DNA from 4 places in the Paenibacillus sp. ISL-20 genome. Region 3 is predicted to be linked to each of the others. Evidence: riboswitches for the same ligand, from Rfam matches in the RefSeq annotation. Region 3 holds a riboswitch; each other region holds the start of a gene.
What was found. Region 3 has a riboswitch for cyclic di-AMP ahead of J7E85_RS09465 (resuscitation-promoting factor). Riboswitches for the same ligand answer to the same signal wherever they lie in the genome.
Positions count from the first base shown of each region.

Region 1 (7,430 bases), on a different contig from region 3:
CAAGAGCCGAGGTAACCTCGTCAAACACCATCACCTTCGGCCGCATGACCAGCGCTCTGGCAATGGCAACCCGCTGCTTCTGACCCCCGGACAGATTGGACGGATACATCTTCAGCTTGTCGGCCAAACCGACCTTGCCCAGCATGGAGACGGCCCGCTCCTCCGCCTCCTCCTTGGATAAACCCAGCACCTTGCGCGGGGCCTCCGTCACATTGCGAAGCACATTCATGTGCGGGAACAGATTAAAATGCTGGAAGATCATGCCGACGTTGCAGCGCATACGGTGCAAATGCTTTTCGCTGGCCCGAACCAGCTTCCCTTTCTCTTCCATATGCCAGAGCAGCTCGCCATCGACCTCGATGGTTCCTTCGGTGGGTTCTTCCAGCGTCATCAGCATCCGGCCCATCGTCGTTTTGCCCGATCCGCTCGGACCGATCACAGCCACCTTTTCTCCCGGCTGTATCTCCAGATCGATGCCCTTAAGCACCTGGAGATCACCAAACGACTTGGTCACGCCCGTATATTTCACAATCGGCTTGGTACCCGTAGCGGCAGCGAGATTGTTCTCCTGCTGCGGCACCTTCGACGCTTCCGCTTGCTCATCGATCACAACGGCATTCAATAGACTCCCTCCTTTATTTTCCACGCTGCAGATTCAAACGTTTTTCCAGCCTTTGCACAAGCAAAGATGCGATATAACTGATGATCAGGAACAGAATCCCGACCAGCGTATACGGCTCAAATGCACGGAACGACTGCGACACGATATTTTTGGCCGTCAGCATCATCTCCACCAGCGTGATGGCGCATAGAATCGGCGTTTCTTTAAACATGACAATTAAATAATTGCCCAGTACCGGTATGATCGGCGGCACCGCTTGTGGCAGGATAATACTTCGCCAGGTTTGGGCTTTCGTGTAATTCAGTGCTGTGGCAGCCTCCCATTGCCCCTTCGGCACTCCCTCGATTCCGGAACGATACACCTCGGACAGATAGGTGCTGTAATGCAGCCCGAGACCGATGACCCCGGCATAGAAGGCTGGAATGGAAATTCCCGTTAGGAGCGGCAGACTGTAATACAGGAAGAAGACCTGAACCAGCAGCGGTGTATTCCGAATAAATTCAATTATTCCTTTGGTTATAAGCGACAACAGCTTAAATCGGCTCCGCGTCGCGAAGGCAAGCAGCAATCCGATGATTAATGCCACCACGAAAGCGCAGATCGTCACCCATACCGTCATCTTTAACGCACTCAAGAGCTGCGGCAGGATATCCCACACATAGTTCCAGTCCCACATGACTATAACCTCCCCGCTGTCCATTTACGCTCCAGCAGTCGAACTGCCAGCGAGACGACCGTAGCAATGACAAAATACATGAGGAGCAGCAGTACCAGAATCTCGGTCGTCCAGGAGATGTAATTGTTGCGAAGCACCATCGCCTGATACGTCAAATCCGCCATGGTGATGAAATAAACCAATGAGGTGGATTTGATGAGTTCCACAAGCTGATTCCCGAAAGGGGGAAGCATTCGTAAGGAAGCTTGAGGCAATATAACATTCCACAGCCTTTGCCAAGGCTTCAGATTAAGCGCTAAAGCGGCTTCCCACTGTCCTTTCGGAACGGCCAGCACGGCGCTTCGGACGATCTCCGAGCCGTATGCGCCGAAGTTTAGCCCGATCGCGAGGATGGCCGCCAACATTTTTGGAAGCTCGATGCCGATGAACGGAAGAGCGAAATACAACCAAAACAGCTGCACCAGCAAGGAGGTTCCCCGAAAGACTTCCACGTACACGGCTGTCAATGTGCGAATGATCCACAGCTTCGACAGTCGGCATAACCCGGCTGCAAAGGACATCACGACCGCAAGGATGGCTGAAAAGAAAGCAACCACAATCGTGATCTCCGCCCCTTCTAGCAGCGTAGGGAGAAAATCAATCCACGAATTCGGCATGCTATTCCCCGCAAAGCGCAGCAGCCGTCATTTCACCCGGAAGCTCTTCTTCTGTGAATCCGAACTTCTGCAGAATGTCCAGCAGCTCGCCCGATTCCTTCATTTTTTGCAGCTCTGCATTATAAGCCTCCTGGAACTCGGTATCCGCTTGGCGGAACGTTGTAGCTCCATAACCCCGAACGCTTTCTCCATCGATGACCGGCTGCTCGAAATCAGTTACACGTTCGATGTTGTCATCACTAGCCGAATCCAGCATCGCCTGCAGAGAGGGGCCCGTCATGGTAATCGCCTGTACCCGGTCTGCCTGCAGAGCGCTAATAGCCGAGGCCTGATCGGGGACCTGTATGATCCGGTCCGAAGGAATACCGGACTTCTCCATATAGCCGATTTCAACCGCGCCTGTCATGACGGCGACCTTAGCCTGGTCATGATTAGCAATATCCTCATAACTTCCGAGTCCCATCGGATTCCCTTGCTTCACCGCAATGGCTTCCCCGATGCTGTACTCCGGATTGGCAAACAATACGGCAGAGCAGCGGTCCGGATTAATAAACATGCCTGCGGTGATTAGATCAAACCGCTCGGCCTGCAGTCCGGCAACCAGTGAACCGAATTCCGTAAGCTCTCCCCTCATTTCCTTGATGCCAAGCCGCTCCAGAATAACCCGGGCAATCTCAACGGCTTCTCCCGTCAGCTCCCCGTTGGCCTCTTTATAGGCATAAGGCTTCTCATTCGCAAAACCCACGGTGATATACCCCTGCTCCATGGCGCGATCCAGCGTACTCCCTTTGTCGCCGCAAGCCGCAAGCAATACCACCATAATCACTGACAACATCAGTACAACCACTCTCTTCAAAACCTTCCACAACCTTTCGTTATGACTTTGCAATTCTTACAAAATGGCATGATGAAATTACCTTTGTTAACACATATGTTAACTTGGATATAAGAACACTCAGACACCTTGCACGGGTCGGGGCTTCAGGGAAGATGATTCATCCATCTTCTTGCACGCTTAAACCCAATGCGATCTGACCGATTCAATTGGTTAAACATTTGCTGGCCTTGCCCCTCCTCTTTAACAGAATACAAAAAGACCACCAAACAGGGGATTTAGACATAGCTCCGCCAGCAGGGGGTCAAAAAATAAAGAAGAGGCCCCTAAGAGAATCAAGGGCCTTTGTTATGAACATCCATTATGTATAAAAGACCCATCCACTGCTGACGAGGTTAGCTGACGGACTCGGGTAAGATGGTACCCTACACTCGTGATTCCAAGTGACTCGCCCCTGGTGAAACTGGTTCCCCCGCTTTCCGGAAAATGTATGCCGGAAACTAAGCGTGTGTCCATGATAAAGGGAAGTTCAGGAAAAGTCAAACCCCTTTAACCGCTTTTTTTGGAAATTCAGACGCAGAAATGCCATTCTTCCAGGGTGTATGACAAGCTAGAAAAATGCCTCATTCAAGCCTGTCCACTTACCACATAGAAATTTTATTCCATGCTCATTTTCCGCAATATAGCAGGCGTTTGACATGCCTCCCTTACTCATTCATGTGTTGGATAGTTTATGCCATGAATTAGACCAAAACAGTGGAAAGCTTCTACACTCCATCTGAACCAAAAAAAATTTTGATTATCCATTAAAAACCCATTATGACTCATTTACTTCTAGTTACGGGAGCGCTGGTGCCAGCATCATATATTAACCGCTTTATGAAGCAATGAATGCACACCAAAAACCCCGATAAGTGTCGGGATTTTTGGTCCATGGATTATACGGCTGTATATCCGCCATCCACCAGCAAGCTTGTGCCTGTAATGAAGGACGCATCTTCACTGGCAAGGAACAACACGGCTTTGGCTACTTCCTCCGGCTGTCCCAATCGGCCCATCGGATGAAGACCAACCAGGTGCTCGGTGATCGCTTCCGTTCTTCCCTTAATAAGCGGAGTATCGATATATCCCGGACACACGGCATTGACCCGGATCCCTTTTGGAGCATAATCCGCGCCCATCGACTGGGTTAACAGCTTAACGCCTCCCTTAGCGGAAGCATAGGCGGTAACACCCGCTTTTCCGACATGGCTATGGATCGAGCCGCAGTTTACGATCGCCCCTCCGGTTCCTTGGGATAGCATTTGTTGGATTACATATTTATCACACAGGAACACCCCTGTAAGATTAATATCAATCGTTTTTTGCCAGTTGTCCATCGACAACTGATCAGCAGGGGCATCATGAGCAATGCCTGCATTGGCGAACAATACATCGACACGGCCAAAATGCTCAACCGTCTGCTTCACCATATTCGCAACTTCCTGTTCTTGGGTTACATCCGTCTTAACGAACAGCGTTTCAAAGCCTGATCCTCTTAATTCATCGGAAACGGCCTGTCCCCGGTCCGAATAATCCGCAATAACAACCTTGGCTCCCTCTTCTACAAAAAGCCTTACTGCTGCTTCGCCGATCCCGCTGGCGCCTCCCGTCACAATGACAACCTTGGATTCAAATTTCATTTGTCGACCACTCCTATATTAGGAATTTATCATATCGCTTCCACATTCATGTAGAATTAACATATTCCAGGCATGATATTCCACAAGCCCCGTTTCTTTCATGAACAACATAACTATCGAATAACGGCATATGGACGCTCACAACTTGATATTCTTCCTAACCTTTATCCAGCCCGTCCAAGTGTTATACAGGCCGCTCGATCGTAAACATCTCTCCCAGTGAAGCATAGATATTACCAGCCATACGGCTCACAGGCTTTAACTTGGCAGCGTCAATCCGGCCTTGCTCGTAAAGCTCCTCCGCAACATGGAAGCGGACTACGCGGGCAATCAGCAGATCGGCACCAGGCAGCTGATCCGCTCCATTCAACGTGACGACCTGCTCCAGCACGCATTCCATGCGAATCTTGCTCTCCAGAACGCCGGGAACTTTAACGACCTCGCTAACGACCGGGGTTAAATGGGCTCGGTCAAGTTCACTCTCATGCGGGGGCAGGTTCGCCGCCGTTTCGTTCACGGCTTCAACGTTGTCTTCGTCCACGATGTGGATGACAAGCTCGCCGCTTTGCATGGCATTTCTCGCTGTATCCTTAGCCGTACCGTTCTTCCGCTGAACGGAAACGGACAGCAAGGGCGGATTGCTGGACAGAATGGAGAAATAACTGAACGGTGCCGCATTCAGCACACTGTCCTCCGATAATGTCGTGACAAAAGCGATCGGCCGCGGAACAACGCTCCCGATCAGCAGCTTGTAGGTGTCCCGTTCGCTTTGGGTATTCGGGTCAATGGATATCACTTCAGTTGCCCCTCTCTTGTATTTTGACTTGTATAGGCTCCAGACCTTCCTCAATACGGGCTCGCTCCGGTTCATACCAGGCAGGAAGTTTCAATTGTTCCCCCAGTGAGTCCAGATCTTCATCCACCGTAAACCCGGGCGGATCAGTTGCGATCTCAAACAAGATCCCCCCTCGTTCCCTGAAATATAACGATCTGAAATAGTTGCGGTTCTTAATATCCGTTGGCAAAAAGCCATGTTGTTTCACCCACTCTTGCCATGTAACATGCTCACCATCATCTTGGGCCCGCCATGCGATATGATGGGTTGTTCCGGCACCTCCGGCGCCCCACGGGATATCCCGCATCGGTAAATCAATCACGTTGCCGAAGGGCCCTGCTGACTGAAACCGCGCATAGTTAACGTCCTCTCCCATGAAGGTCAGTCCCATTACCTGCTCCAGCGCTATCTTCGTTTCCTTCCACTTGCTGCTGAACAGGACCGCACCGCCAAACCCCTTAATCGCTGTGTCTGGCGTTACATCGTCCACAGACCAACTGCTCTTCGGTCCGTCTTCCCGCTCGACCAGCTCCAGAGAAAGTCCATCGGAATCGGAGAACTGAAGATAATGTTCGTTAAACCGAAAAGCTTTCATGACAGGAACGCCGAAGCTCCGTAAACGCTGTTCCCAATAAGGCAAAGCACCCGCAGGGACAACAAAGGTTGTATACCCAACCTGCCCTCCTCCACGTCTCCCTCTTCGCGAAGCAGGAGACGGAAAGAAGGTGATAATAGTCCCCGGGTGTCCCTCTTCATCCCCGAAATACAAATGGTACACCTCAGGCGCATCGAAATTCACCGTCTTCTTCACCAATCTGAGCCCCAGCACACCCGTATAAAAATCAACGTTCTTCTGCGGGTCCTGTGCATAAGCGGTAATATGATGAATGCCTGCCGTTTGTAATGCCATATTCATCGCCTCCTCATTGTTTCCGTGTCCAACCCGATGTTTCCATACATGATTTCTGGTTCGTATAATTAAAATATACAATCTTTAAATTTAATATCTTTAATTAAAGATTATATATTTTTCCTCTCATTGTCAAGCACCCCTTCAAACCTCGGGCATACAAAAAGCCGCCAAGAACGCTTCCACGCTCTTAGGCGGCTTCAGTATGCAGCTGCGACCGCATGCCTATCACCCGTCTATGCTTTTTGCCATTTTTCCTTAAAGAATAGCTGATAAACTCTTGTTACCACTATCTTAATGATCATGTAGACTGGTACCACCAGAAGGACTCCGATAATTCCGCCGAGATCCTGTCCCACCAAAACAAGGATAATGATCGTAATGGGATGGATAGCCAGCTGTTTGCCAAAGATATATGGTCCAATCAGGTTATCCTGAATCTGCTGAGCTGCCAGAATGACAACAAGCGACCAGATCGCCGTACCGGGGGACTGGATGAATCCTATGATAACGATCGGGATAGAGGATAGGATGGCTCCGATAAATGGAATAAAATTCGCAATAACCGCCACGGCCGTCAGCAGCAATGCATAAGGCAGACCAATAATCATGAAGCCAATATACATCAAGACACCCAGCGCCAGATTGACGAGCACTCGTCCAACGATGAACCCTTTGAGGGCATTGTTGATTTCATCCAGTACCGAAGCTCCCACTTCCTTGAAGCGGTTAGGCATAAAGCTTACAACCATCTTCCCGAACTTCCCGCCTTCCTTCAGCATGTAATACAGCAGGATCGGGAACGTAAATAGGACGATGGCAAAGTTCGATACGAACGAGAACAGGTTCATAATATAATTTGTCAGGAACGTGAAGCCTTGATTCAAATAATCGGTTAATTGGGTAAGTGGATTAGAATCCTCCGGAAATATCTCCTTAAAGAGCCCGTTATTTTCCCACTCCTGCAGTTGTTCACCTAAGGCAGCAAATAATGCAGGCGCATTCTCCACAAGAGCAATGATCTGATCACGCAGGGATGGCCATACTCCGATAATGAATCCCGTGAGTAAACCCGCAAAAACGACATAGATCAGCAAGATGGCCAGCGAGCGGTTTAGCTTGCGCTTTTCGAGAAGATCAACCAGCGGTCTGAGCAGGTAATAGAAGAATCCTGACAGCATCAACGGCACGAGGATAATAGTGAAGAACGAAAG
Region 1 covers NZ_JAGGRD010000038.1:34,362-41,791, reverse strand. Annotated here, with positions in the region: gene ehuA (ectoine/hydroxyectoine ABC transporter ATP-binding protein EhuA) at 1-622, opposite strand, end outside; gene ehuD (ectoine/hydroxyectoine ABC transporter permease subunit EhuD) at 636-1,298, opposite strand; gene ehuC (ectoine/hydroxyectoine ABC transporter permease subunit EhuC) at 1,301-1,954, opposite strand; gene ehuB (ectoine/hydroxyectoine ABC transporter substrate-binding protein EhuB) at 1,956-2,789, opposite strand; cyclic di-AMP (ydaO/yuaA leader) riboswitch at 3,159-3,306, opposite strand; gene J7E85_RS22925 (SDR family NAD(P)-dependent oxidoreductase) at 3,728-4,471, opposite strand; gene J7E85_RS22920 (flavin reductase family protein) at 4,656-5,267, opposite strand; gene J7E85_RS22915 (ring-cleaving dioxygenase) at 5,269-6,216, opposite strand; gene J7E85_RS22910 (AI-2E family transporter) at 6,453-7,430, opposite strand, start outside.
Region 1: another riboswitch for cyclic di-AMP. It lies ahead of ehuB (ectoine/hydroxyectoine ABC transporter substrate-binding protein EhuB); the one in region 3 lies ahead of J7E85_RS09465 (resuscitation-promoting factor).

Region 2 (7,430 bases), on a different contig from region 3:
CCTTACCGGTAATGTCGGAGCTGCACTGGGCTTGGAGATTGCGGGCATCTGGGGTGATCAACAGATTACGGCCGATTTGGTTGAGATCGGTGAGCGTAACGGAGAGCGCCTATGGCCTATGCCGCTGATGGACGAGTACGAATCGGATCTCAGAAGCGATTATGCCGATCTGAAAAATGTGGGTACGTCAACTTTGGCAGGCGCTATAACGGCTGCGCTGTTTATCCGTCATTTTGTGGCGGATTCCATAAAATGGGTGCACATCGATATGGCGGGCACGGTCCAGTATAAAAGGGAATTCCCCCACTCCGCAGCGGGGGCGACCGGCTATGGTGCAAGATTGCTCGCCGATTATGTGGAGAAGCAGTTTCTCCATGCATAAAGAATCAACTTCAGTAAGGAGTGACGACGATGCTGCTTGAAATAATCGCAACATGCATGGATGATGCCATCACAGCAGAGAAGAATGGCGCGGACCGTCTGGAATTAATCACAGCGATAACCGAAGGCGGGCTTACGCCGGGAATCGGGCTTGTTGAAGAGGTTGTGAAAGCCGTTCAGATCCCTGTACATGTCATGGTCAGACCTCATAGCAGATCCTTTGTGTACAACGAACATGATATAGCTACCATGATGGCGGAGGTTAAGGCGATCCGCAAGGCAGGTGCAGCTGGCGTTGTGCTTGGCATGCTGACTCCGGAAGGGAAGATTGACGAGGACTCCTTGGTCAAAATGCTGGAATGGACAGGAGATATGCAAGTCACGTTCCACCGGGCTTTTGATGAACTGAAGGATCAGTTCGAAGGACTGCGTACATTGCAGAAATACCCGTCGGTTACCCGTGTCCTAACGTCAGGAGGGCCGCAGCCTGCACCGCAGGCCATCCCGAGAATTCGGGAGCTTGTAGAACAAACGGCAGGCAGTGAACTTAAAATATTGGCCGGCAATGGTCTGAAGTGGGAAATCATACACGATTTTATCGACCGGACCGGTGTGAGCGAGGTCCATTTCGGCTCAGCTGTTCGGTACGGTCGATCAGGGCTGAAGCCCATCGATCCGGTCGAGCTGCGATCGCTGGCTGAGAGCATACATCAATAGAAGTAGCAAACCTATCGGAAACAGGTGAACAAAAATTGCAAACCGTATGGAATAAACAGCAAGAATTTGTGGTTGGCGTTGACCTTGGGGGTACGAAGATCGCGGCAGCGCTCTTTGATTCCGAAGGACAGCTGCTGAACCGGGAGCAAATGGAGACAGCGGGTGCGCGTACGGCTGAAGAAGTGGTCGCGAGAATTACGAACATGATCCGCAGCGTGTCGGACGGCCACCCTCTTCGAGGCGTAGGGATGGCTTCACCCGGAACAGTTAACAGTAGGGAGGGGATTGTCATTCATGGTACGAATCTGCCGGAATGGACGAATGTCCCCCTCAAAGCCTGGATGGAACGTGATCTGCATACGGAGGTTCAGGTGCTGAATGACGCGAATGCAGCCGCATGGGGAGAGTATGTAAGAGGTGCCGGAAGAGGGTCGACGAACATGGTGTACGTGACGCTAAGCACCGGCATCGGCTCAGGGATCGTGCTGGATGGGAAGCTGTTCCTGGGCAGCAGTTCATTTGCTGGGGAACTGGGACATCATATCATTGATCCGAACGGTCCGCAGTGCAATTGCGGGAGCCACGGCTGCTGGGAGGTATTTGCTTCAGGAACGGCCATCGGCCAGGCAGCATCCCAGCGGATGCTCACCCAGCCCAGCGTAATTTCTGAACTGGCCGCATCTGAGGCGGGAGTGAACGCCAAGCATGTGTTTGAGGCAAAACGACTTCATGACCCCGTCGCAGTAGAGGTCATCGATCGTGCCATCTATTATATGGCGCTTGGACTGGTTAACGTCATTCACAGCTTCAACCCCGATCGCATCGTGATTGGAGGGGGAGTAAGCAGAGCGGGCGATCTTTTATTTCCGCAGCTGCGGGAAATGACAGATAAGCTGGTCATGCCATCCTATTTAGGCACGTACGAGATCGTTCCTGCAGGACTTCGGGATGATGTTGGTTTGGTTGGAGCTGCGGCCTTGTTCCAATAGCATAGGGGTAAAGAGAAGGTTACGGATAGGATAAAGGATGGAATAGAGCTTAGATAGAGAGCGTTCGGATTGGCAACGCAGTTTCATGTTAACCGTGCTTAAGTGAATTAGACAAAAGCCGCCCTTCTGGGGCGGCTTTCCAATTATTCATAGATAGCGGGAAACGGAGCGATCATTTTTTTTCGTAATAAGTCCGTAACATGTGACAGGTGACAGGCGTGAACCGTAAGCCGTCATCCGTTTTCACTGGAGGCGATTTTTTGGTTTCCTGGTTAGGTTTGTTTGTATCCGACAAACAATAAACGGTTGCTCACACTTTCCCGCGATGCCGGCGGAAACCGCCGGCTCCAAACCCGCACGTGGGGTGACCTGTAGACTTGGAGCCGGCGGCTGCCGCTATTCCATGTACTTGGATGCGTCAAACGTAATCATGGACGTATGATTGGCATGTTCAATCAGTGAAGAGAGCTTGGTTACTTCGCGTTCCTTCTTGCGCGCTTGCGCCTGATAAGCTTCCGGATCATATAAAGCGACGTTGAACAGCGTTACGGCACCGTCTCCGCTGCCACGGCTGCTCTGGCGCTCCAGCTTCTTGCGGGAGCCGAGATGGGCAAGCTGCCCGATATTGCTGCGTATCTGCTTGGCCAGCTCGATCGCTTCCATGATGGTCATGTCGGAGCCGTTCCAGCTAATGGTTTGCGTTGTATTGGAGATTGCCATCAGCAAATCCAGCTTTCTGTAATCCGCCGCGGCCGCTTCGATCTCTTCCGTAATGACATCCACGCTGCGCGTAGGGTATTCCGCCGTCTCCCCTTTTTCAATGATCGTGCTGCTGTTGTTCAATCGTTCCGACATCAATTGATTGATGAGACGGTTGATTGCTGCCCGGACAGCCAAAGCTTCTGCCATCGTAATTTGACTCATAAGGGATGGATCACCTCTTTAATTTCATTTCTGATTATGTAAACGCGTAGTTCTGTAAAAAGTTGCTAGATTATTAAAAAAAGCAGTTCGAGAAGGAAGCAGAGTTACATAATTGTCATGACTGTGTGAGATGGTAACAAATATCCGGCAGAAATTCTTCATCTTTACGACAGCTCCAAACATAAAATGATAGATTTTTAGGATATGATTGACAGCATCCTTGCTTGTATACTATATTAAGAGAAGGTTACAAAACGTTAATGAATTTTGCCGAATTTCGTTTGTGAAAACGGGGGAACCGTCTTGGGTGAATTACTCTTGTATAGAGAGTATAGGGAACCTTCAACCGAACCTTTAGCTAACTCCGTAGGCATCGAAGGAGAGAACATATTTTGAAGAAGTTTGTCATCACTTTGCTAGGGTCTGCAATTATTTTTTCTTCTGGTGCCGTATCAGCATTTGCTGATCAACAACCGAATTTTCAATATCAAGTGAAGCAATTGGTAGGAACGCCATACAAATGGGGCGGAACGACCACTAGCGGGTTTGATTGCTCCGGATTTATTCTGTACATGTTTAGAAATTTCGATATGGATCTTCCACGCACATCCCAAAGCCAGGCTAGCGCCGGGGAACATGTGGATCGCGAAGATCTGCGTGTTGGAGATCTGGTATTCTTCAATACGAGCGGCAGCGGAATTTCTCATGCAGGCGTTTACATTGGTGATGGAGAATTTGCACATGCTTCCAGCAGCAAGGGAGTCAGAATCAGCAAGCTTAGCGATTCATATTACGAGCCGCGTTATGTCACGGCACGTCGTGTGTTGAGTCAAGAAAATTATGCGAGACTGGTAGGAAGCGCAAGCTAATTGAATTACATTGCAGTTTAGGGTTCAATACATAATCAGAAAGCCTGACCAAGGGATGTCCTTGTCAGGCTTTCTTTTTTTTAGATATCAGAAAGTATAAACTTCGAAGCTTGTGACTTCCTGATATCGCAAGAAAAACGTCTACTAACTGCGGTCTGTCAACTGTGAAAGTATGTCGATAGAAGTTTTTCTTACTATAAGTCTGTCAATCCCACAGGGGTTGTTCGGTTACTCCTTAACAACAGAGGCATTCACAGCTGCTTCCATCCCGTTATTATAGAGACGGAACAGGCCAAGACGCCAGAAAGCAGCACCTTTCAGATCATAGCGTTTGGCCAAACCGAGCTTATCGTCCACGGAAGTACCGGTTTCGCTAAATAGGCTGATGCCGAGTAGGAGCTTCTGCTTCGGGACACCTGCTTGGAGTGCCAACTGGATCGCTTGGTCCACCAGGCTGTTTGGTTCGGGTACCTGAGATTTGGTTCCGACCGGATTGTACTGATAGGCCATAACGATGAGATCATCGGCGATGGAGGCCAGCGCTTTGTAATCGTAACCTTTATAGGCGCTGTTCAATGGCGGTACCGCTAAGGACAGGGTAATGTCTTTGGGCAATGCTGCCTTCAATTGCTTGACATAATCATTGAGCAGCTTCTGCTGTTTCACGGCATCCAGTTTAAAACCGAGCCCTTCAAAATCAAGCACAACGCCGCCGAATCCATTTTCTGCAACCGCGGATGTGATGCCTTCAATGGACTTTTGGCGCAGGCTGCTGTCGCTCAGGACTTTGGTTAATTCGCCGTTTCCATCTAAGGCATAGACCATGAGGTATGGTTTAATCTTCTGGTCCGCAGCATCAGCAACAATCGATTGAGGTGTCACATCTCCGTCCGAAGCGGGCAGGCGGTATTCGTTACCTTGAAGCGTAAACTGACCTTCACGATCGATGCGGCTCCATCCAAAGGCGACTGAATTCATCGATCCCACGAGATCCAGCTCTTGGTAAGATTCTATGGCATAGAAAGCTCTCAAATGCATCTCGCGCTGCGGCGATACAAGGGAGACCGTGCGAGTTGCCTGATTCCAGCCCACATCGACACCGAATTGGCTGCTGAACGAGCTAAGCGGGATCAGTACACGGCCTTCCCGTTGAACTGGCGGGGCCGCAAGCTTCACTTGTTTTCCATTGACGGTTGCTGTCGTGCTTCCTACCTGAAGTAACACTTCAGTCGATTGGCCTTTCACACTGCCGATGGCCTTTACGGTTTGCGTCTTGCTATTCCAGGTGATTTGAATGCCCAGCGCTTCACCGACCGTCCGGAATGGAACGTAGGTGACCCCTTTGTCTACCCGCGGAGCCGCATCAAAGGTTAGCGTAACATCATCCAGCTTTACCGATATGGCAGGCTCAGCATGTACCTGACCAACATGGGGTGCGGTGCCGAGCAAGGATAAGGCAAGAACGGCAGCGACAGCTGTTTTTCCTATTTGTTTATGCAGCATGCTTTGGTATTTCCTCCGATCCATTAAATAATAGAATGATTTCATAGAATATGGAATTAGGTCTAGCATACGCTAGTATAGCAAAATTTTCATAGAGTTCCAATTCCAAGATGTCAATGTCATAGAATAGATAAGAGTAAGCATGTTGATTTTTTAAACTTTCCGGTATAATAAATGAAGGATTTTATACATAACCTGATGATTACATGCATAGGGGGATAACGCGCGTGTTTAAATTCTGGAAAAACAAAAAGGGTAGGAATAGCGAAGACAACAACTCGCCCATCCCGGAAGAGATGATCGAAGCCGTACCGGATCGGATCATTGAACTAACAGGTCGCGAGGTTCGTCGCAGTGTGGCGCCTGTTCTTGGCATGACGGTGCTTGATCTGGCCGAACGGAATGACGTGGACTGGAACTCTTTTTGCAAAAGAGGAACTTGTGCGCGCTGCCGCTGCATGGTGGCGGAGGGAATCGAGTATTTGTCCGAGCCCAATCTGGCCGAAGAACAACGCTTGGATCCTGAGGAGATCGAAGAAGGATATCGTCTGGGATGCCAGAGCAAGATCGAAGCGGTCGGTCCCATCAAAATCAAGCATGCCCCATACTTTTGACGACATAGAAGGCGGATGCCGTCCATATTTAAAAAATCAGGCAGCCGTACAATGGATATAATCCCCTTCAAGTAGACAGTGCGAAGAAAGAGCACATCCGTTTACTTGGAGGGGATTTTTCATGGGGAACAAAAGTAAGCCACCTTGATAAACAAACTTCGTTTCCCGGGATGTTGTTGAAAATATCTATCAGATTTGAGACTAGCGCCTTTTGCCACATTTTACTAGAATGACTATACTACTAATATCTTGTAAAAAACAGACTATAGATAATTTGCGGAGATACTCAAAAAAACCTCCGCTGCGATCGATCGGTGACCATGGTTTTATGAGTTCTTATCATTACTCGTGGCCGGACCGACCATCAAGGGAGATGTCCTGCTCGCACGAAGCCGCTTTTAAAGGAGGCGACCGTTATGAATTCGATCTGGTCCATCCGAACCGGAATTCGGGATTTCCTGGAGTCTATCTATCGAACTGGCCGGTCCTGGATTGAGAAATATCCGTTTATTAAAACGGCGTATACGATATTTTCCTGGTTGTCTCTAATCCTGTTTGTTTTAAGCTTGTTTTTCGTTAAAGAATCGCGTACCATGATGGTTCAATATTTATGGTCGTTTTATGTACTCCTGCAATTTTGGTTTCTATGCCGAAGCAAAACGATACCGTGGAAGCAGATTGTGCTGTTCGTTCTGGCAGGCGTTTTTCTTGTCGTACCTTTTACGACGCTTACAGTCAATGCTCTCCACGTGCTTTTCGGCGGAAGCACATCTGACACCTGGTCCATTGCCGTGATCACGCCAATTTTCGAAGAATTGTGGAAGCTCCTTCCGCTAGGCATATTTCTGTTGTTCTCGCGTCGAGCTTCCGCTTTGAGTTTAAGCGATTACACGCTCATCGGCGCGGCGACCGGCGTTGGCTTTCAACTGATGGAAGAGCTCTCCCGAAGATGGCTAAGTTCCGGCCCACTTGCGGAAAAGTTCGGCTACAGCTTTACATGGATGGGCGGCGAAACGATCCATTGGGATTTGTTCTCGCTGTTTCCCGGGCGTTTCGAAGAAAGTGTCTTTCCGACGCTGATGACCGTCGGTCATCCTGTGCATACCGCCATGATCGCGCTTGCGTGCGGAATAGCCTATCGGCTGCGGACAAAACTGACGAAATGGGTTTTTCTGTTCCCGGCAATGATGTTGCTGTGGGCCATCCTGGATCACGCGGCTTATAACGGTCAGTATCAGCTGCCGGGTTGGGTGTTACGGCTTCATGATTGGACCGGCAGCGGTTATAAAACTCAGCCGGCCTTCCTGCTGATGCTGCTCGCATCGATTACTGCCGACTATTGGTCGCTGAACAAAATACGAATCCGCCTGCCGTCGCTGCCGAACGAGCCGCTGCTTAATCCGTTTACCGAGCTGTGGAATATGACCCGCTCT
Region 2 covers NZ_JAGGRD010000001.1:171,415-178,844, forward strand. Annotated here, with positions in the region: gene J7E85_RS00795 (leucyl aminopeptidase family protein) at 1-382, shown strand, start outside; gene J7E85_RS00800 (copper homeostasis protein CutC) at 412-1,098, shown strand; gene J7E85_RS00805 (ROK family protein) at 1,134-2,087, shown strand; gene J7E85_RS00810 (DIP1984 family protein) at 2,484-3,011, opposite strand; cyclic di-AMP (ydaO/yuaA leader) riboswitch at 3,270-3,400, shown strand; gene J7E85_RS00815 (C40 family peptidase) at 3,404-3,880, shown strand; gene J7E85_RS00820 (stalk domain-containing protein) at 4,109-5,383, opposite strand; gene J7E85_RS00825 (2Fe-2S iron-sulfur cluster-binding protein) at 5,611-5,997, shown strand; gene J7E85_RS00830 (PrsW family intramembrane metalloprotease) at 6,414-7,430, shown strand, end outside.
Region 2: another riboswitch for cyclic di-AMP. It lies ahead of J7E85_RS00815 (C40 family peptidase); the one in region 3 lies ahead of J7E85_RS09465 (resuscitation-promoting factor).

Region 3 (7,430 bases):
AGGATGAGACGAAAGAATGAGAAATCTTGTGCAACAGAGTTATGCCGATCAGGGAGAGGGAAGCCCGGGTTCTCTGTATTTGGTGGCAACGCCGATTGGTAATTTGGAGGATATGACCTATCGCGCTGTGCGCATTCTTCAGGAATGCGATATTATCGCGGCAGAGGATACACGGCAGTCACGCAAGCTGCTGACCCATTTCGAAATTCCGGCTAAACCGTTGTTTAGTTATCACGAGCATAATAAGGCGGCCAGCGGACCTGAAATTATACGTTATATAATAGAAGGAAAAAATGTGGCACTCGTCAGCGACGCCGGTCTGCCGGCAATTTCGGACCCTGGCAGTGATCTCGTTTCACTTGCGATTGAAGCGGGAATTTCGGTTATTCCGATCCCGGGGGCCAATGCCGCTCTTTCCGCCTTAATCGTATCGGGTTTGCCGACCGAACGATTCACGTTTATCGGCTTTTTGCCGCGGGAGCGTAAAGATATCGTTCAGCAGCTGCAAGCTTTGCAATCGGCGCAGGGAACGTTATTATTTTATGAATCTCCGCATCGCGTGAAAAAGACGCTGGAGATCTTGCTGGAGGTACTGGGAAATCGGAAGGTGACGTTGGCTCGTGAGCTGACTAAACGCTATGAGGAATTCTTGCGCGGGAGCATTTCCGAATGCCAGGACTGGCTCACGGAGCATCCGCCGCTGGGGGAATATTGTTTGGTGGTGGAAGCCGGTAGTGCAGAAGAGGAGTTGAAGGAGAAAAATGCCTGGTGGCAGGAGCTTTCGCTGGAGGAGCATGTGGAACATTATGAGCGGGAAGGACTAAGCCGCAAGGATGCCATGAAAAAAACCGCGGGTGATCGCGGTGTATCGAAGCGGGATATCTATAATGCGCTCCTGACGGAGTCGTGATATTACTTAACTTGGTGCAGGGGAATAACAAAATAGCCCCACAAAGTGGAGCCTATGCTTCGATGCTTATTCCAAATACTTTGCGGGGACCCCAAAACCAATAAATGAGACTAAAGAATGGCTTACGCTTCGCTGAAATCTTATAAATTCTTTAATTTCAAAAAAAGACCCTCCTGCGGCCGGGTTCATAGCCGAGGAAGGCACCAAGGAGATATGAAAAAGGTTAGAATTAACAAAATGTAATAATGCTATTATATACTAAAAATCTTAATTTGTCACAGGTGCAGGGATTTCCGAGATACATTCATGGCAAACAATTTTACCTTTGAAGTAAGTGACATTCTCAGCGTTACCACAGAAGATGCAGGCAGGCTCATATTTCTTAAGCATGATGCGTTCGCCGTCTACATAAATCTCCAATGCATCTTTCTCACCAATTCCGAGCGTACGGCGTAATTCGATCGGAATGACGACCCGTCCAAGCTCATCGACTTTCCTTACAATTCCTGTTGATTTCATCATAACTTATAAATGCCCCTCTCGCCATAATTTAAAAAAGTCATAATTCGACATAGTTCTAGTTTTTATGTTATTTATAGTACCAACGATTCCCAAAACAGTCAACCTATATTTTTGAAAAATCGGAACCTATTTACGAAAGTATAGTGAACGAAACCCTTATATAGCAACGTAATTACCATAATAGATCCAATTATTGCTGCGTTTTTTGATTTGTCGATTTGGAAAGCGCAATTTTCCCTTATTCGACACTGTTCGACATTAGATGTCAAAAGAAGTGTTTATCGGCTAAAACCCAAGCGAAACGATAAGGAGTTGAGATGGAATGCATTCACCAATTTCGGAAGAAAAAGTGTTTAAGGATCCCGTCCACAATTATATTCATGTGCAAGACGACATCATCTGGCGATTAATCGATACCCCGGAATTCCAGCGGCTCCGCCGGGTTAGACAGCTTGGGACCTCTTTTCTGACCTTTCACGGGGCCGAACACAGCCGATTCTCCCATTCACTGGGAGTCTATGAAATTACGAGAAGAATCATCTCTCAATTCGAACGGAGGGGGTATTCCGATTGGCCTGCCGAGGAAAGGCAAGTTGCGCTCTGCGCGGCTCTGCTGCATGATTTGGGGCATGGCCCTTTTTCTCATTCTATAGAAGAAGCTTTTCATATGAATCACGAGGATTGGACATGCCGGATCCTGCTAGGGGATACTTGCGTCAATCAAGTACTGCGAGAGCTCGGAGCGGATTTCCCCGAGAAAGTGGCTTCCGTGATTAACAAAACCTACGATAAGCCGATTGTGATAAACCTGGTCACTAGTCCGCTGGATGCAGACCGGATGGATTATTTGCTAAGGGATGCGTATTATACGGGAGTTAATTATGGAACGATTGATATTGACCGGATCTTGCGGATGCTGCGGCCATACCGCGATCGGGTCGTTGTGAAGGAATCGGGCATGCACGCCGTGGAGGATTACCTGATGTCACGGTATCAGATGTACTGGCAGGTATATTTTCATCCCGTCACCCGAAGCTCCGAGATCATCCTGCGCCAAATCTTTCGCCGGGCAAAGGAACTGCATGACAGTGGATATGCTTTTCGGTTCATGGTCGAACCGCTTCCTGCGTTGTTTGCGGGCCATATTGACGTGAATCAATACCTGCGTCTGGATGAAGCCCTGATCCAAACGGCCTTTCTGCAATGGACGGAGGAGGAAGACAAGCTTCTTAGCGAATTATGCGGTCGTTTCATGCACCGAAAGCTCTACAAATATGTAGAAATCGACAATATTGATCTGGAAACTATCGACGGGATACGCCAAGCGTTCCGTGCCGTGGGATTACATCCGGAATATGACCTGGAGATTGATTTTCCAACCGATCTTCCTTATGATAAAGTTCATTCCGATATGCCGCTTAACGAGAAACAGATTCTGCTTCTGGATCGACATGATGAGCTGAAGGAAATCTCGGAGGTATCCGATATTGTACGCTCGATCAGCGGTATTCACAAAGGACGGTACCATCTTTATTATCCGGATGAGAAGGTGAGTCCGCTGCTGACTCAAATGCCGGAGAAGATAGCTGATGTTTTCAAACAAAAATATTAACCTAGTGGGAATAGACAAGGCTTGGTAGATCTGCAATTTATCCAGCTAATGGAAGATATATGACATAGAAACGACAGGAAGGAGAGTGTGGATCTTATGTTGTTCGACACGCACACTCATATGGACGCTCCCCAATTCGACGAAGACCGGGAGGAAGCAATTCAGCGGGCGCTTGAAGCCGGCGTGACCCGGATGATCAATATCGGATTTAACCGGGAGACGATCCCGACTACGATGAAGCTGGCAGAGACTTATGATTTTATATATGCGGCAGTGGGCTGGCATCCTGTAGATGCGATTACCATGGAGGATCAGGACCTGGATTGGATCGCCTCTTTATGCAGTCATGAGAAAGTGGTGGCTATTGGAGAGATCGGCCTGGACTATCATTGGGATACGTCTCCGAAAGAAGTGCAGCACCGAGTGCTTCGGCGTCAGATCGGACTTGCCCGGGAACTGAACATGCCGATTGTCATTCATAATCGGGATGCGCATGAAGATATTATCAAAATTTTACGGGAGGAAAAGGCCTCCGAGGTGGGCGGTGTCATGCATTCCTTCTCCGGAAGCTGGGAAACGGCCAAAATATGTCTCGATATGGGATTCCATATTTCATTTGGCGGGCCGATTACCTTCAAGAATGCAAAGCAGCCCAAAGAGGTATTGGCTCAGGTTCCGCTGGATCGATTATTGATCGAAACGGACTCCCCTTACCTGACGCCTCATCCCTTCCGCGGGAAACGAAATGAGACCGCATATGTAAAATTGGTGGCGGAGACCGCAGCTGAGATTAGAGGGTTGTCTTATGAGGAATTGGCCCAAATTACCACCAAAAATGCACTGGAACGATTTGGTATTTAACAAAAAAGAGAGCAAAACCGATGAAAAAGGGAGCAATCGCGATTAATTAAAGTTTTTTAATCAGAAAAGGCGTCGATATTACAATATTTTAACCTTTTACATGAGAAAATGTGGTTGAATGTTGCTTTACAACCTGCATGTAAACAGGATATCATCTTTTCAGTGATAAGAAGCTGCGATGTGCAGATCGTAGCCGAATATTTCATGAACCGTCTCGCTTAATCTCCGGAATTCTGGAGAACGGGGGAACCGATACCGCCGTGCATACTGGTCTGAATGCACGTAGCTGTATTTGATTTCTTTCTCGGGTCTTTGGGGTGAATTTGAAGGATCTCGCCATGAGCGGGTATCCGGATCTAGGGCGTCTCTCTTACGTCCGAACCCGACAGCTAACTCCGTAAGCGAAATAAGAGGGGAAATCTCGTGCATACCCTTCCATGATTCTAATCATCAGGAAGCCACGTTAGAGCCTCTAGTACTCTTTCATTGGCTTTCTTTTATTTTTGAATAATGGAGAAGGGATCATCATACTCTTGGTAAACAAGGGGTGGTGGTAGATGGACGAAATGACGGGAATTGACGCAGGGTGTAGATAGATAGCAGGGCGCCTTGTGAGAAAAATTGCTATAGTCACGTCAAATGCATTCATGCGTTTACCTAGACGGCGGGACTATGAAGGAGGATGGAATAGTGGGCATTTTTCAACCTGAAGAAACCCATGAATCACAATCATCCAGCATGTCTTACGCATTGAGATGGAAGCATGACAATTTGCGTCAACTGATGTTGCTCGGTGCCATGGGTGCCGTGACGGTATCACTTCTCATATCGTTGGTCGTACATGATCAGGCAGGCAAGGAGGTTCAGCTTGTCGTCGATGGTCGTGTCACCACAGTAGAAACACGTGGATCATTGCTGCAGGAATTGCTGGATGAGCAAGCGATCACGTTGAGTCCTCAGGATCAGATTTCGATGCCTTTAAACGGCGCGATCCAGGATGGAGACCGGATCATCATTGAACGGGCAATTCCAGTCAAAGTTACAGTAGGCAGCACAACTAAAACCATATTTACATCCCAGGATACGGTTGATCATGTACTTAAAGAGGCTGGTATTACGATCCAGGGTGAAGATATAGTACAACCGGCACAGAACACGAAGCTGACCAGCAATATGAATATCCATGTCGTTCGCGTCACGAAACAAAAAGTTAAGGAGACGGAAGACCGGGAATTCCGTGTGATCAAAACAGCCGACCCATCGCTTGAAAGAGGGGATAACCGCGTGATTCAGCGGGGCGAGTCTGGTCTCATGGTGAACCATTATGAGAAGGTCTACCACAATGGCAAGCTGGTTTCCAAGACGAAGGTCTCCCAAAAGGTTGGGCGTAGAACGAAGGATAAAATTATTGCCGTAGGCACGAAAAAGGTGGAGAAGCCCGTCATTGTTCAGGCGGCAGCCACCGATGTGAAAGCCGCACCGGCCAAATTGTCCGGCACGAAGAAAGTAACGACCGCCAAGGCTGTTGAGAACAATGTGGTTTCTCGGGCAGGCGTTGATTTTAAATTTAACAAGGTATTGAATAATGTGTCGATGACGGCGTATTCTTCTGAGCAACAAGGAATCGGAACACGCACTGCATCCGGCACACGCGTTACAGAAGGGCGCACCATCGCCGTTGACCCTAATATCATCCCGATCGGATGGTGGGTCTATATTGAAGGCATTGGCTTCCGTCGTGCTGAAGATACGGGTGGCGCCATCAAAGGCAACAAAATCGATGTTTATTATGATTCACTCAAATCGGCCACGAGTTTCGGCCGGAAGAGCGGCCGCACCGTTTATGTGATCGGTCCGGTTAAACCTGAATTGAACTAGACGCATGAATTCCAATTTACAATGCCATTCTAATGCTATACTATTTAGCTTATAATATATAATGATGAAGAAGAGGGAATATTTCCTCTTCTTTTGTTTTGTTAAGAACGGAGTATATAGAGCTAAGATGGTTGAATCTAAAGTTGTACAAGCGTTGCTTTGCTTGGGAAGGAAGAGAACAAACGCATGATTAAAGAAGTGATTGTTGTGGAAGGCAGAGACGATACCGTTGCCATTAAACGGGCCGTAGAAGCGGATACGATCGAAACGGGCGGATCAGCGATCAACAAGCAAATCCTGAAACGCATAGCGCTTGCTCAGGAGCGCAGAGGCGTTATTATATTGACGGATCCTGACCATGCAGGGGAGCGGATCCGCAAAATCGTGGATCAGGGCGTACCCGGCTGTAAGCATGCCTTTATCCCGGAAGCGGATGCTACCCGCAAAGGGGATATCGGCGTGGAGAATGCCTCGCCAGAAGCGATACGGCGTGCGCTGGAGCGGGTCCATACCTCCTTCGAGGGTGGAGAGAGCCTGATTAGTCTGGAGGACATGCTGGAGGCCGGATTATCGGCTCACCCGGAGGCGGCGGCAAGGCGTATGACGATGGGGAATCTGCTGGGGATCGGTTATTGCAACAGCAAGCAGTTCCATAAACGACTGGCCATGTTTCAAATATCGCGTGAAGAATTTCTGGCCGCACTTGCACAGCTGGAAGAAGGGGGCGTAAGCCAATGAATCGGATCGAGGATATATCAACACCAAGACGGACGAAGGAGATCATCTCACGGCATGGATTCTCCTTCAAGAAGAGTCTGGGGCAAAACTTCCTTATTGATCAGAATATTCTGTATAAAATTGTGGAAGCTGCAGGACTGGATGAAGATAAGGGAGCGCTTGAGATCGGCCCTGGTATCGGTGCATTAACGGAGAAGCTGGCACAGACGGCAGGGACCGTCACCGCGGTCGAAATTGATCAGCGCCTGATTCCCATCCTGAGGGAGGTCCTGGAGCCCTATGAGAATGTGAAGGTGCATCATGGGGATGTACTGAAGGTGGATCTTCATGAACTGTTCCGTCAGGATTTTGCGGGCGTATCGAAGGTAAGTGTGGTTGCGAATCTGCCGTATTATGTGACGACGCCGATTCTCATGAAGCTGCTGGAGGAAAAGCTGCCGCTGGAGAATATCGTGGTGATGATTCAGAAAGAAGTGGCAGAGCGAATGGCAGCGGCGCCGGGAAGCAAGGATTACGGCAGCCTTAGCATTGCCGTTCAATATTACAGTGAGCCTAAACTGGTCTGTATTGTGCCGCATACAGTGTTTATTCCGCAGCCAAATGTCGCTTCGGCCGTGATTCGCCTGGCGGTCCGGGAACAGCCTCCTGTTAGCGTAGAAGACGAAGGATTCTTCTTCGAGGTGGTTCAGGCTTCTTTCGCACAGCGGAGGAAGACGATTGCCAACAATCTGAAGAGCCGGTTCTTTCCGGGAGAAGGCCGTGAACGGCTGGAGCAGCTGCTGCAGGAAGCGGGCATCGAGCCCTCACGGCGCGGTGAGACCCTTAGTATTGAAGAGTACGCCCGGCTTAGCAACATATTGTACAACGCGGATATTCGTTAATACAGCCATTAGAGAGCCCATAGGGCCC
Region 3 covers NZ_JAGGRD010000015.1:8,842-16,271, forward strand. Annotated here, with positions in the region: gene J7E85_RS09440 (tRNA1(Val) (adenine(37)-N6)-methyltransferase) at 1-20, shown strand, start outside; gene rsmI (16S rRNA (cytidine(1402)-2'-O)-methyltransferase) at 17-910, shown strand; gene J7E85_RS09450 (AbrB/MazE/SpoVT family DNA-binding domain-containing protein) at 1,178-1,432, opposite strand; gene J7E85_RS09455 (HD domain-containing protein) at 1,755-3,044, shown strand; gene J7E85_RS09460 (TatD family hydrolase) at 3,141-3,905, shown strand; cyclic di-AMP (ydaO/yuaA leader) riboswitch at 4,111-4,325, shown strand; gene J7E85_RS09465 (resuscitation-promoting factor) at 4,596-5,783, shown strand; gene rnmV (ribonuclease M5) at 5,970-6,521, shown strand; gene rsmA (16S rRNA (adenine(1518)-N(6)/adenine(1519)-N(6))-dimethyltransferase RsmA) at 6,518-7,402, shown strand.

Region 4 (7,430 bases), on a different contig from region 3:
CCAGCTTCTGATGCTTCTCCACATTCGCAAAGGTCGAATTCAGGAAGTTGTGGTTTGGCGGCGAAATGAACATGAGCGGGTATTTGTGCCCGCGGCCACGCCTTACGCCGTCGTAGCCTTCCTTCAAAGGCACGTAAGTCGGAAGAGGCGGAAGACCTGCTTCCTCCAACTTCGCGGAGTAAAGCTCGATCCGGCCCGAAGGCGTCGGCAAACGATCCAGATATGTTTCAAGCGGCGTCATGTCAAGTTTCACATAGCGGTGTTCCTTTAGCTTGTCCAGCGTGACGCCGTTCAGATAAGGGTTGTCCGGGAAGTCGAGCGCTCTTGCCATCATCTCCTCTTCGTTCTCATGGAAGGCCGGGTCGGTGAAACCCATGGCCCGGCCCAGCAAAGAGAACAGCTCCACGTTGCTCTTGCTCTCCCCGAGCGCCGGAATGACCGGCTCCTGCAGCTGGATATACTGATGCCAGTAAGAACCGAATAAATCCGTATTCTCAAATGAGGAGGTTGCCGGAAGCACGATATCCGCATACTTGGCTGTATCCGTCATGAACAGATCATGTACGACGGTAAACAGATCCTCCCTTGCAAACCCTTCGCGCACCCGCCCGGTGTCAGGGGCGACAACCAGCGGGTTGCTGCAATAGACAAAGACCGACTTAATCGGCTGTTCGGTCATGGCGAGCGCCTCGCCGATCCGGTTCATGTTAATGATCCGGGCATTCGGATTCGGCCGGAGATCCGGACGCTCCAGTGCATCGCTATCCATGCTGTTGTAGCCGCCGTTCGACTTGGCAGCTCCTCCGCCCCGCTTCAGCCATTGTCCGGTCAAGGCCGGAAGCGCCGCGATGCTGCGCACCGTCAAGCCGCCATTGTCGTGATGCTGAAGACCGTTACCGATATGAATGTAGGAAGTATCGGCCCGGCCGTACAGCTCGGCCAGCTTCTCGATATCCTCTACCGGAATGCCGGTAATGGAGGATACATGCTCCGGCGTATAGTCTTTGACATGCTCACGCAAGGCTTCATGCCCGAGCGTATACTGCCGGAGGAATTTCTCATTCACCATGCCATCTCGGAACATGATGTGCATGAGGCCGACGGCCAGTGCCGCATCTGTGCCCGGAAACAGCGGAATGAACCAATCCGACCATTGCCCTGTCTGGTTCTTATGAACATCGATCACAACGACCTTGGCACCGGCCTTGCGCGCTTTCTCTGCCAGCACGACCTGGTGCATATTGGTGCTGACGATGTTACCGCCCCAGACGATAATGACATCAGCATGAACGGTATCCTCCGGGACGGTGCCTCCATTAAACCCCATCACCGATTTCCAGCCCTCATTGCCCGCGGAATTGCAGATCGACTGCTTCAGACGGCTGGCACCCAGCCTGTTGAAGAATCTCCGATCCATGCCGTCCACGCTCAATATCCCCATATTGCCATAGAAGCTGTATGGTAGAATGCTCTCAGAGCCATGCTCCTCGATCAGCTTCTTGTAGCGCTCGGTAATCTCCTGAATCGCTTCATCCCAGCTGATTCGCTCGAAAGCCCCCTCACCCTTGGGCCCTACCCTCCGCAGCGGATAAAGCACGCGCTCGGGATGATACACCCGATGTGCCATATTACGGACTTTATTACAGATGGCTCCCTGCGTCATCGGATGATCCGGATTGCCGGTAACCTTCACGATTTTTCCGTTCTCTTTATGCAGCAGCAGGCCGCAAGTATCGGGGCAATCCAACGGACATACCGCCGGAAACACACCATTCTCCTGATGAATCATCGCTTGAGTCATTTCGTTCATTCCCCCTTGTACACGCTGAATCATATCCCCTTATCTTAAAAGAAAATCAGGGCTCCAGTAAAGTCTTACATTTTTTTCTGAGCAGGTGTTTCACACTACATCCTCCCGGGTATATTCCTATCAAGAGCAACGAAGAGGAACCCAGACCCTTACTCTTCCTTGCCAAATCATGGACCACTCCCAAAAAATTCGCCATGCCCATGTCTCCTCCCCCGAGACCGGCATGGCGAATTTGTTTGTATGCAGCGTCTATCGCATCACATCTGAGCTACTTGCCACTTACGCATCATAGAAAGTCATGCTTTCTGTAGCAAACATGCAAAAAACAAAGCCTGTCAAAGCCACATATTTATGTAAGCGCTTATCTGTCATTTTTTATAAATAATTCTGCTTTATTCTTCGTTGGAGGGTGTTTTACAAAAGATTTGAGCAGGCGTAATATACTATTCAGCTTCGAAATCATTCTTCATATTCACATGACATTCGCTTAATTTCCAATTTGGAAAGCGGGGGAACCACACGTATGGATGGATACCTATAGGATCTGTCAACCATACTATGGGGTGAATCCTGATGCAGCGCGTACGTACGCCGCGACTATTATCAGGTAGGGCGACTCTCACCGCCCGAATCCGACAGCTAACCTCGTCAGCGTTGATGGAGAGGGTTGTGAACTTGTGATCAAACACAGGGTTCTAACCTGTGTTTTTTGTTTGCCAAAAATCAATATTGGAATGGAGATAGCCCATATGTCCAGCACATGAGGCACACCGATTGAACTCACTTCAAGCAGCTCCCATCATGTACCTATTCTTAGATCGGCGGTGAAAAACATGTTATCTTCTATCAAACGATTCCTCATCGGAAGACCGCTTAAATCAACGGAATTGGGCGAGCAAAAGCTGAACAAAACCAAAGCGCTGGCCATCCTTTCATCCGACGCCTTGTCGTCCGTGGCCTATGGACCTGAACAAATTCTGATCGTCTTGATGACCGTTGGCGCGGCTGCCTATTGGTATTCCATACCGATTGCCGTCGGGGTCCTGGTCTTATTGCTGGCACTTATCCTATCATATAGACAAATTATTTTCTCATATCCGCATGGCGGCGGAGCCTACGTGGTTTCCAAACGGAATTTAGGGATGAATCCAGGATTGGTCGCTGGCGGCTCCCTGCTGGTCGACTACATCCTGACGGTTGCGGTCAGCGTATCGGCGGGGACGGACGCGATCACGTCGGCTTTTCCGGAACTGCATGCCTACAATCTGCCCATCTCCATCGTGTTCGTTCTATGTTTGACCGTACTCAATTTAAGAGGGGTTACGGAGTCGGCCACCATATTGGCTTATCCGGTTTACTTGTTTGTACTGGCGCTGTTTATCCTGATTGGCGTCGGAATATTCAACATAGCTACAGGCCATGCATCACCAGAGCTTCACACGCCGATCGGCACGCCTGTCGCCGGTCTCAGCTTATTCCTGCTCCTGCGGGCATTTGCCTCGGGCAGCTCTGCCCTGACCGGCGTTGAAGCCATTTCTAACGCCATCCCGAACTTCAAGGATCCCGCTCCGAATAATGCGGCCAAAACCTTGGTCGCGATGGGATCCTTGCTGGCAATGTTATTTTCGGGCATCGTATTCCTGGCCTATTACTATGGGGTTAGCCCCAGCGAGCAAGTCACTGTCGTTTCCCAGATTGCCGAGCATACCTTTGGACGAAACGTTTTTTATTACTTTATCCAAGGAACAACGGCTCTCATTCTGATCCTGGCCGCCAACACGGGATATTCCGCCTTCCCGCTGCTTGCCGTTAATCTGGCGAAGGATAAATTTATTCCCCGAATGTTCACCGTCCGGGGGGACCGTCTGGGATATTCAAACGGGATTATCATACTTGGGTTCTTCTCCATTCTGTTGCTGCTGGCTTTCGAAGGCAAAACCGAGCATCTGATTCCTCTGTATGCCGTCGGCGTGTTTATCCCTTTTACCCTCTCCCAAACAGGGATGATGGTGAAGTGGCTTCGAGAAAAGCCTGAAGGATGGATCGTCAAGCTGATCATTAATACCACCGGCGCATGCATTAGCTTTATCGTGACGATGATCTTCTTTTTCACGAAATTCGCCCAAGTGTGGACCGTCTTGATTTTCCTGCCGCTGATCATTTGGATCTTCACACGAATCCACAAACATTATGAGGCCGTAGCAGACCAGCTGCGAATTACGACCTGTGAGCCGGTTAAGCCGATTGAGGGAAATGTTATTATTCTGCCTGTGGCGGGAATCACGCATGTGGTGGAGAACTCGCTGAATTATGCCAAATCACTGGGAGCAGGACAAATTATCGCGGTGTACGTGCCGTTCGAGCGGGAGGACGAGGCGGCCTTCCAGGAAAAATGGAAGAAGTGGCAGCCGGACATCCGGCTGGTGACGCTGCACTCGCCTTATCGGAGCATCATTCAGCCGCTGACCAAATTCATCGATACCGTGCAGCGGAAGGCAAGCGAATCCCACTATCAGGTTACCGTTGTCATACCGCAGTTCATCCCCAAGAAGGGCTGGCATAACTTCCTGCACAATCAGTCCAGCTTGCTCATTCGCGCACATTTACTGTATCGGAGAGATGTGATTATCACCACAGTACCTTACCATTTAAAAAAATAGCGGGCTTGTTCCGCTGCGACTTATACAAGGAATCCACTCCGCCAACAACGTTAAAAAAGCTGCGATCATCCGATCCCTATTCTTAAGGGAGCGGTCAATCGCAGCTTTTTTCCCTCCGCCTAGACGCTTACCAGGCTTCGGGATATTAAGAAACATTCTGCGCAGAATGAACCTGTTGAGCAGTGCCGGTAGTTGGCGCAGACGGCAGTGCGGCGTCTTGTTCGCCGCGAAGCATGACCTCAACCTTATCATCCTTCTTCAAATATACGGTCCCGTAGGCAGCTCCCACAAACAGCGCGCCTCCGACGAAATTGCCAAGCCATACCGGAATGAAGTTCACCAGATACTCGCCCCAGCTGTAATATCCTTCAAATATCGCTGCCGGAATGAGGAACATATTGGCCACCACGTGCTGAAAGCCAATGGCTACAAACGCCATCGTCGGAAACCAGATCCCGAGAATTTTGCCACTCATCTGATCCGATCCGTAGGACAGCCACACGGCGAGCGCCACGAGCCAGTTGCACCCGATGCCCGACAAGAAGGCCTGCAGGAAGCTGTCGTCGATCTTATGACCTGCCATGGCCACCAGCTTCTCCAGATAAACGCCGCTGCCTGTCAGACCCGTCACGTGACCAAAGAAATAAGCGACGAACAACGCCCCTGCCATATTGCTTACCGTGACAAGAGCTAAATTTCGTACCATTTCTTCCGTGGAAATCCGCTTCTTGAATCTGGCCAGGGACACGGCCATCATGTTGCCTGTCAGCAGCTCTCCGCCCGCTAGCAATACAAGAATCAGTCCGACAGGGAATATTGCCGCGCCTATAAAACCGGCAATGCCTCCCCAAGCCTCCGATGCTCCGGCAATTACGCGAATATCCAGCAAAAAGCCGAGTGCAATAAAAGCACCCGCCAAAAATCCTAATATCATCACGTTCATAGCGGAGTTATGTGCTTTTTTCACCCCGTTCTCCAAGGTGATCTCCGCAATGCGATCAGGTTTGTAATAGGCCATGGCCGCTCCCCCATTTCTCCCGCATTCCGTCCTGAAATCTCTCGAATGCAGCGTCTGATGTTTCTGTTTACAGTTACCCATATTGTACCGCAGCCTCCATAGCAAGAACGTGAATTATATCACGATCGCGTGCGTCAGAGGGGACAAGACAGCCTCTGTCCTGGCTGCTCTTGATTTGCCCTGACTCATTCGCTCGAATCCGAGCGAGCGGTACATGTAAAATAGCGGTGTCGGAGAGGATCCCGACACCGCTTGGTTGATGCTTTAACCAACCATCATGTTCTAACCCGGAAAGCCTATGCCTTTATACCACCATCATGTTCAAAACCAGCAGCCTACGCCTCGGCGGCAGTCTCTACCCTAACAGGCGTTTCCTTCTCCTGAACCGGAACGTTCGAGATCGGAAGCTTCATGCTAATGAAGGACGACAGCAGGAAGAGCGCACCTGCCGTGAAATACACGACGACAATGGAGGTTGCCGACATATACCATCCCGTAAACCCGGAGCCGATGAGCAGCATGCCGGTAAACATCGGTGTCATCACGCCGTTCAGCCGACCGATGAATTTCTCTTCCACCTGCCGCATCATCACAGCCATCAATACGGTCTGCGCCATCGCCATCAGCACCCCGGTTACGAAGCGCATCGTACCGGTTAAGATCGGCCACTGGGACAGCACCTCGACAAAGGTCGAGAGGCCAAGGAAGGCAAGCCCGGCAAACAGCAGGTAGGAGCCTTTCACTCTCCCTGCAATCACAGCGGCCAGCACGCCGCCAATCAACATGCCAAGACCCTCTAGCGCGGTGAACCACTGAACGCTGGACATTGCCAACTGTAGACGCTCCGTGATGACAAAGATATCGAGCGGCTGAACAAGTCCGCTGCCGAGCGCCAATAAAACGTAAACCACCAGCAGCACCTTCAGCAGCCGACTGGAGCCGATGTAAGTGAAGCCTGCCTTCAAGTCCTTCATAAATGAACCGGTCGATTCCGAATGGTTAGAGGGCTCATCCACACTGGAAGGGAGAAACGCCAGCACAATCGCCGAAGCGCCGAATAGAACCAACAGGCTGATTAAAGAAGCCTGCATTCCAAAAGCTTGATAGATCGTCGTGCCGACCATCGGTCCCAAAATGATGAACAGCGACATCGAGGTCTGGGACAAAGCCGTGGCCGCGGGCACATGCTCATCCGGTAAGCAGCGCTTGATGATCTTCATGGACGAAGGCTGCGAGAATTGGGATACAACGGCCGAGACCAGGGTCACCGCAAACACGGCCTGCCAATATCCCGCATACACAACAAACAGGATAAGCAGTATGGATAAAAAGCTTAAAATGTCTCCCCAGATCATCGTTCGTTTGGGACGCCAACGGTCAGCCAGTACGCCGCCAATCATGGAGATCACAAAGATGGGCGCGTATTCAATTACGGTAAGCAGCGATACGGCGACCGGGTCATGGTTGCTCTTCTCCATAATAAAGAACAACAGCGCCATGTTGCGGATCCAGATCCCGATATTTTGCATAAAATCCGAAACCATCAGCAGCACAAACGCGCGGTTGCCAAACAAATGCCTCATATTCCATCCCCCATTAAAACCGACTATTCGGTTTAATTATTTGTGCGGAAACGCCCACCCCCCGCTTGCAAACCAACAGAAGCGTTTCCGATAAATCCTCCAATACACTACGAACCTTGACTCGATAACACACCGTTTAAAAAGTAAGTTACTCCCTTACGGTACAGCAGTCTCGATTCCTCCTGAGAACGTTCATAGTACCAAATCGACATTCCATCCAGAAGCGCGCCAAAAATGACGGATATCTCCTCGACATCTTCTGCCGGTATCCGTCCCTCATCCGCTCCCTCCGTCAAAATCTCGCGGTAGAGGGTACGCGGACCTTGCAGAATCGCCAGCATCTCGCCCACAATCGTCTT
Region 4 covers NZ_JAGGRD010000036.1:244,002-251,431, reverse strand. Annotated here, with positions in the region: gene J7E85_RS21985 (molybdopterin-containing oxidoreductase family protein) at 1-1,801, opposite strand, end outside; cyclic di-AMP (ydaO/yuaA leader) riboswitch at 2,285-2,480, shown strand; gene J7E85_RS21980 (APC family permease) at 2,644-4,470, shown strand; gene J7E85_RS21975 (formate/nitrite transporter family protein) at 4,616-5,488, opposite strand; gene J7E85_RS21970 (MFS transporter) at 5,824-7,071, opposite strand; gene J7E85_RS21965 (TetR/AcrR family transcriptional regulator) at 7,179-7,430, opposite strand, start outside.
Region 4: another riboswitch for cyclic di-AMP. It lies ahead of J7E85_RS21980 (APC family permease); the one in region 3 lies ahead of J7E85_RS09465 (resuscitation-promoting factor).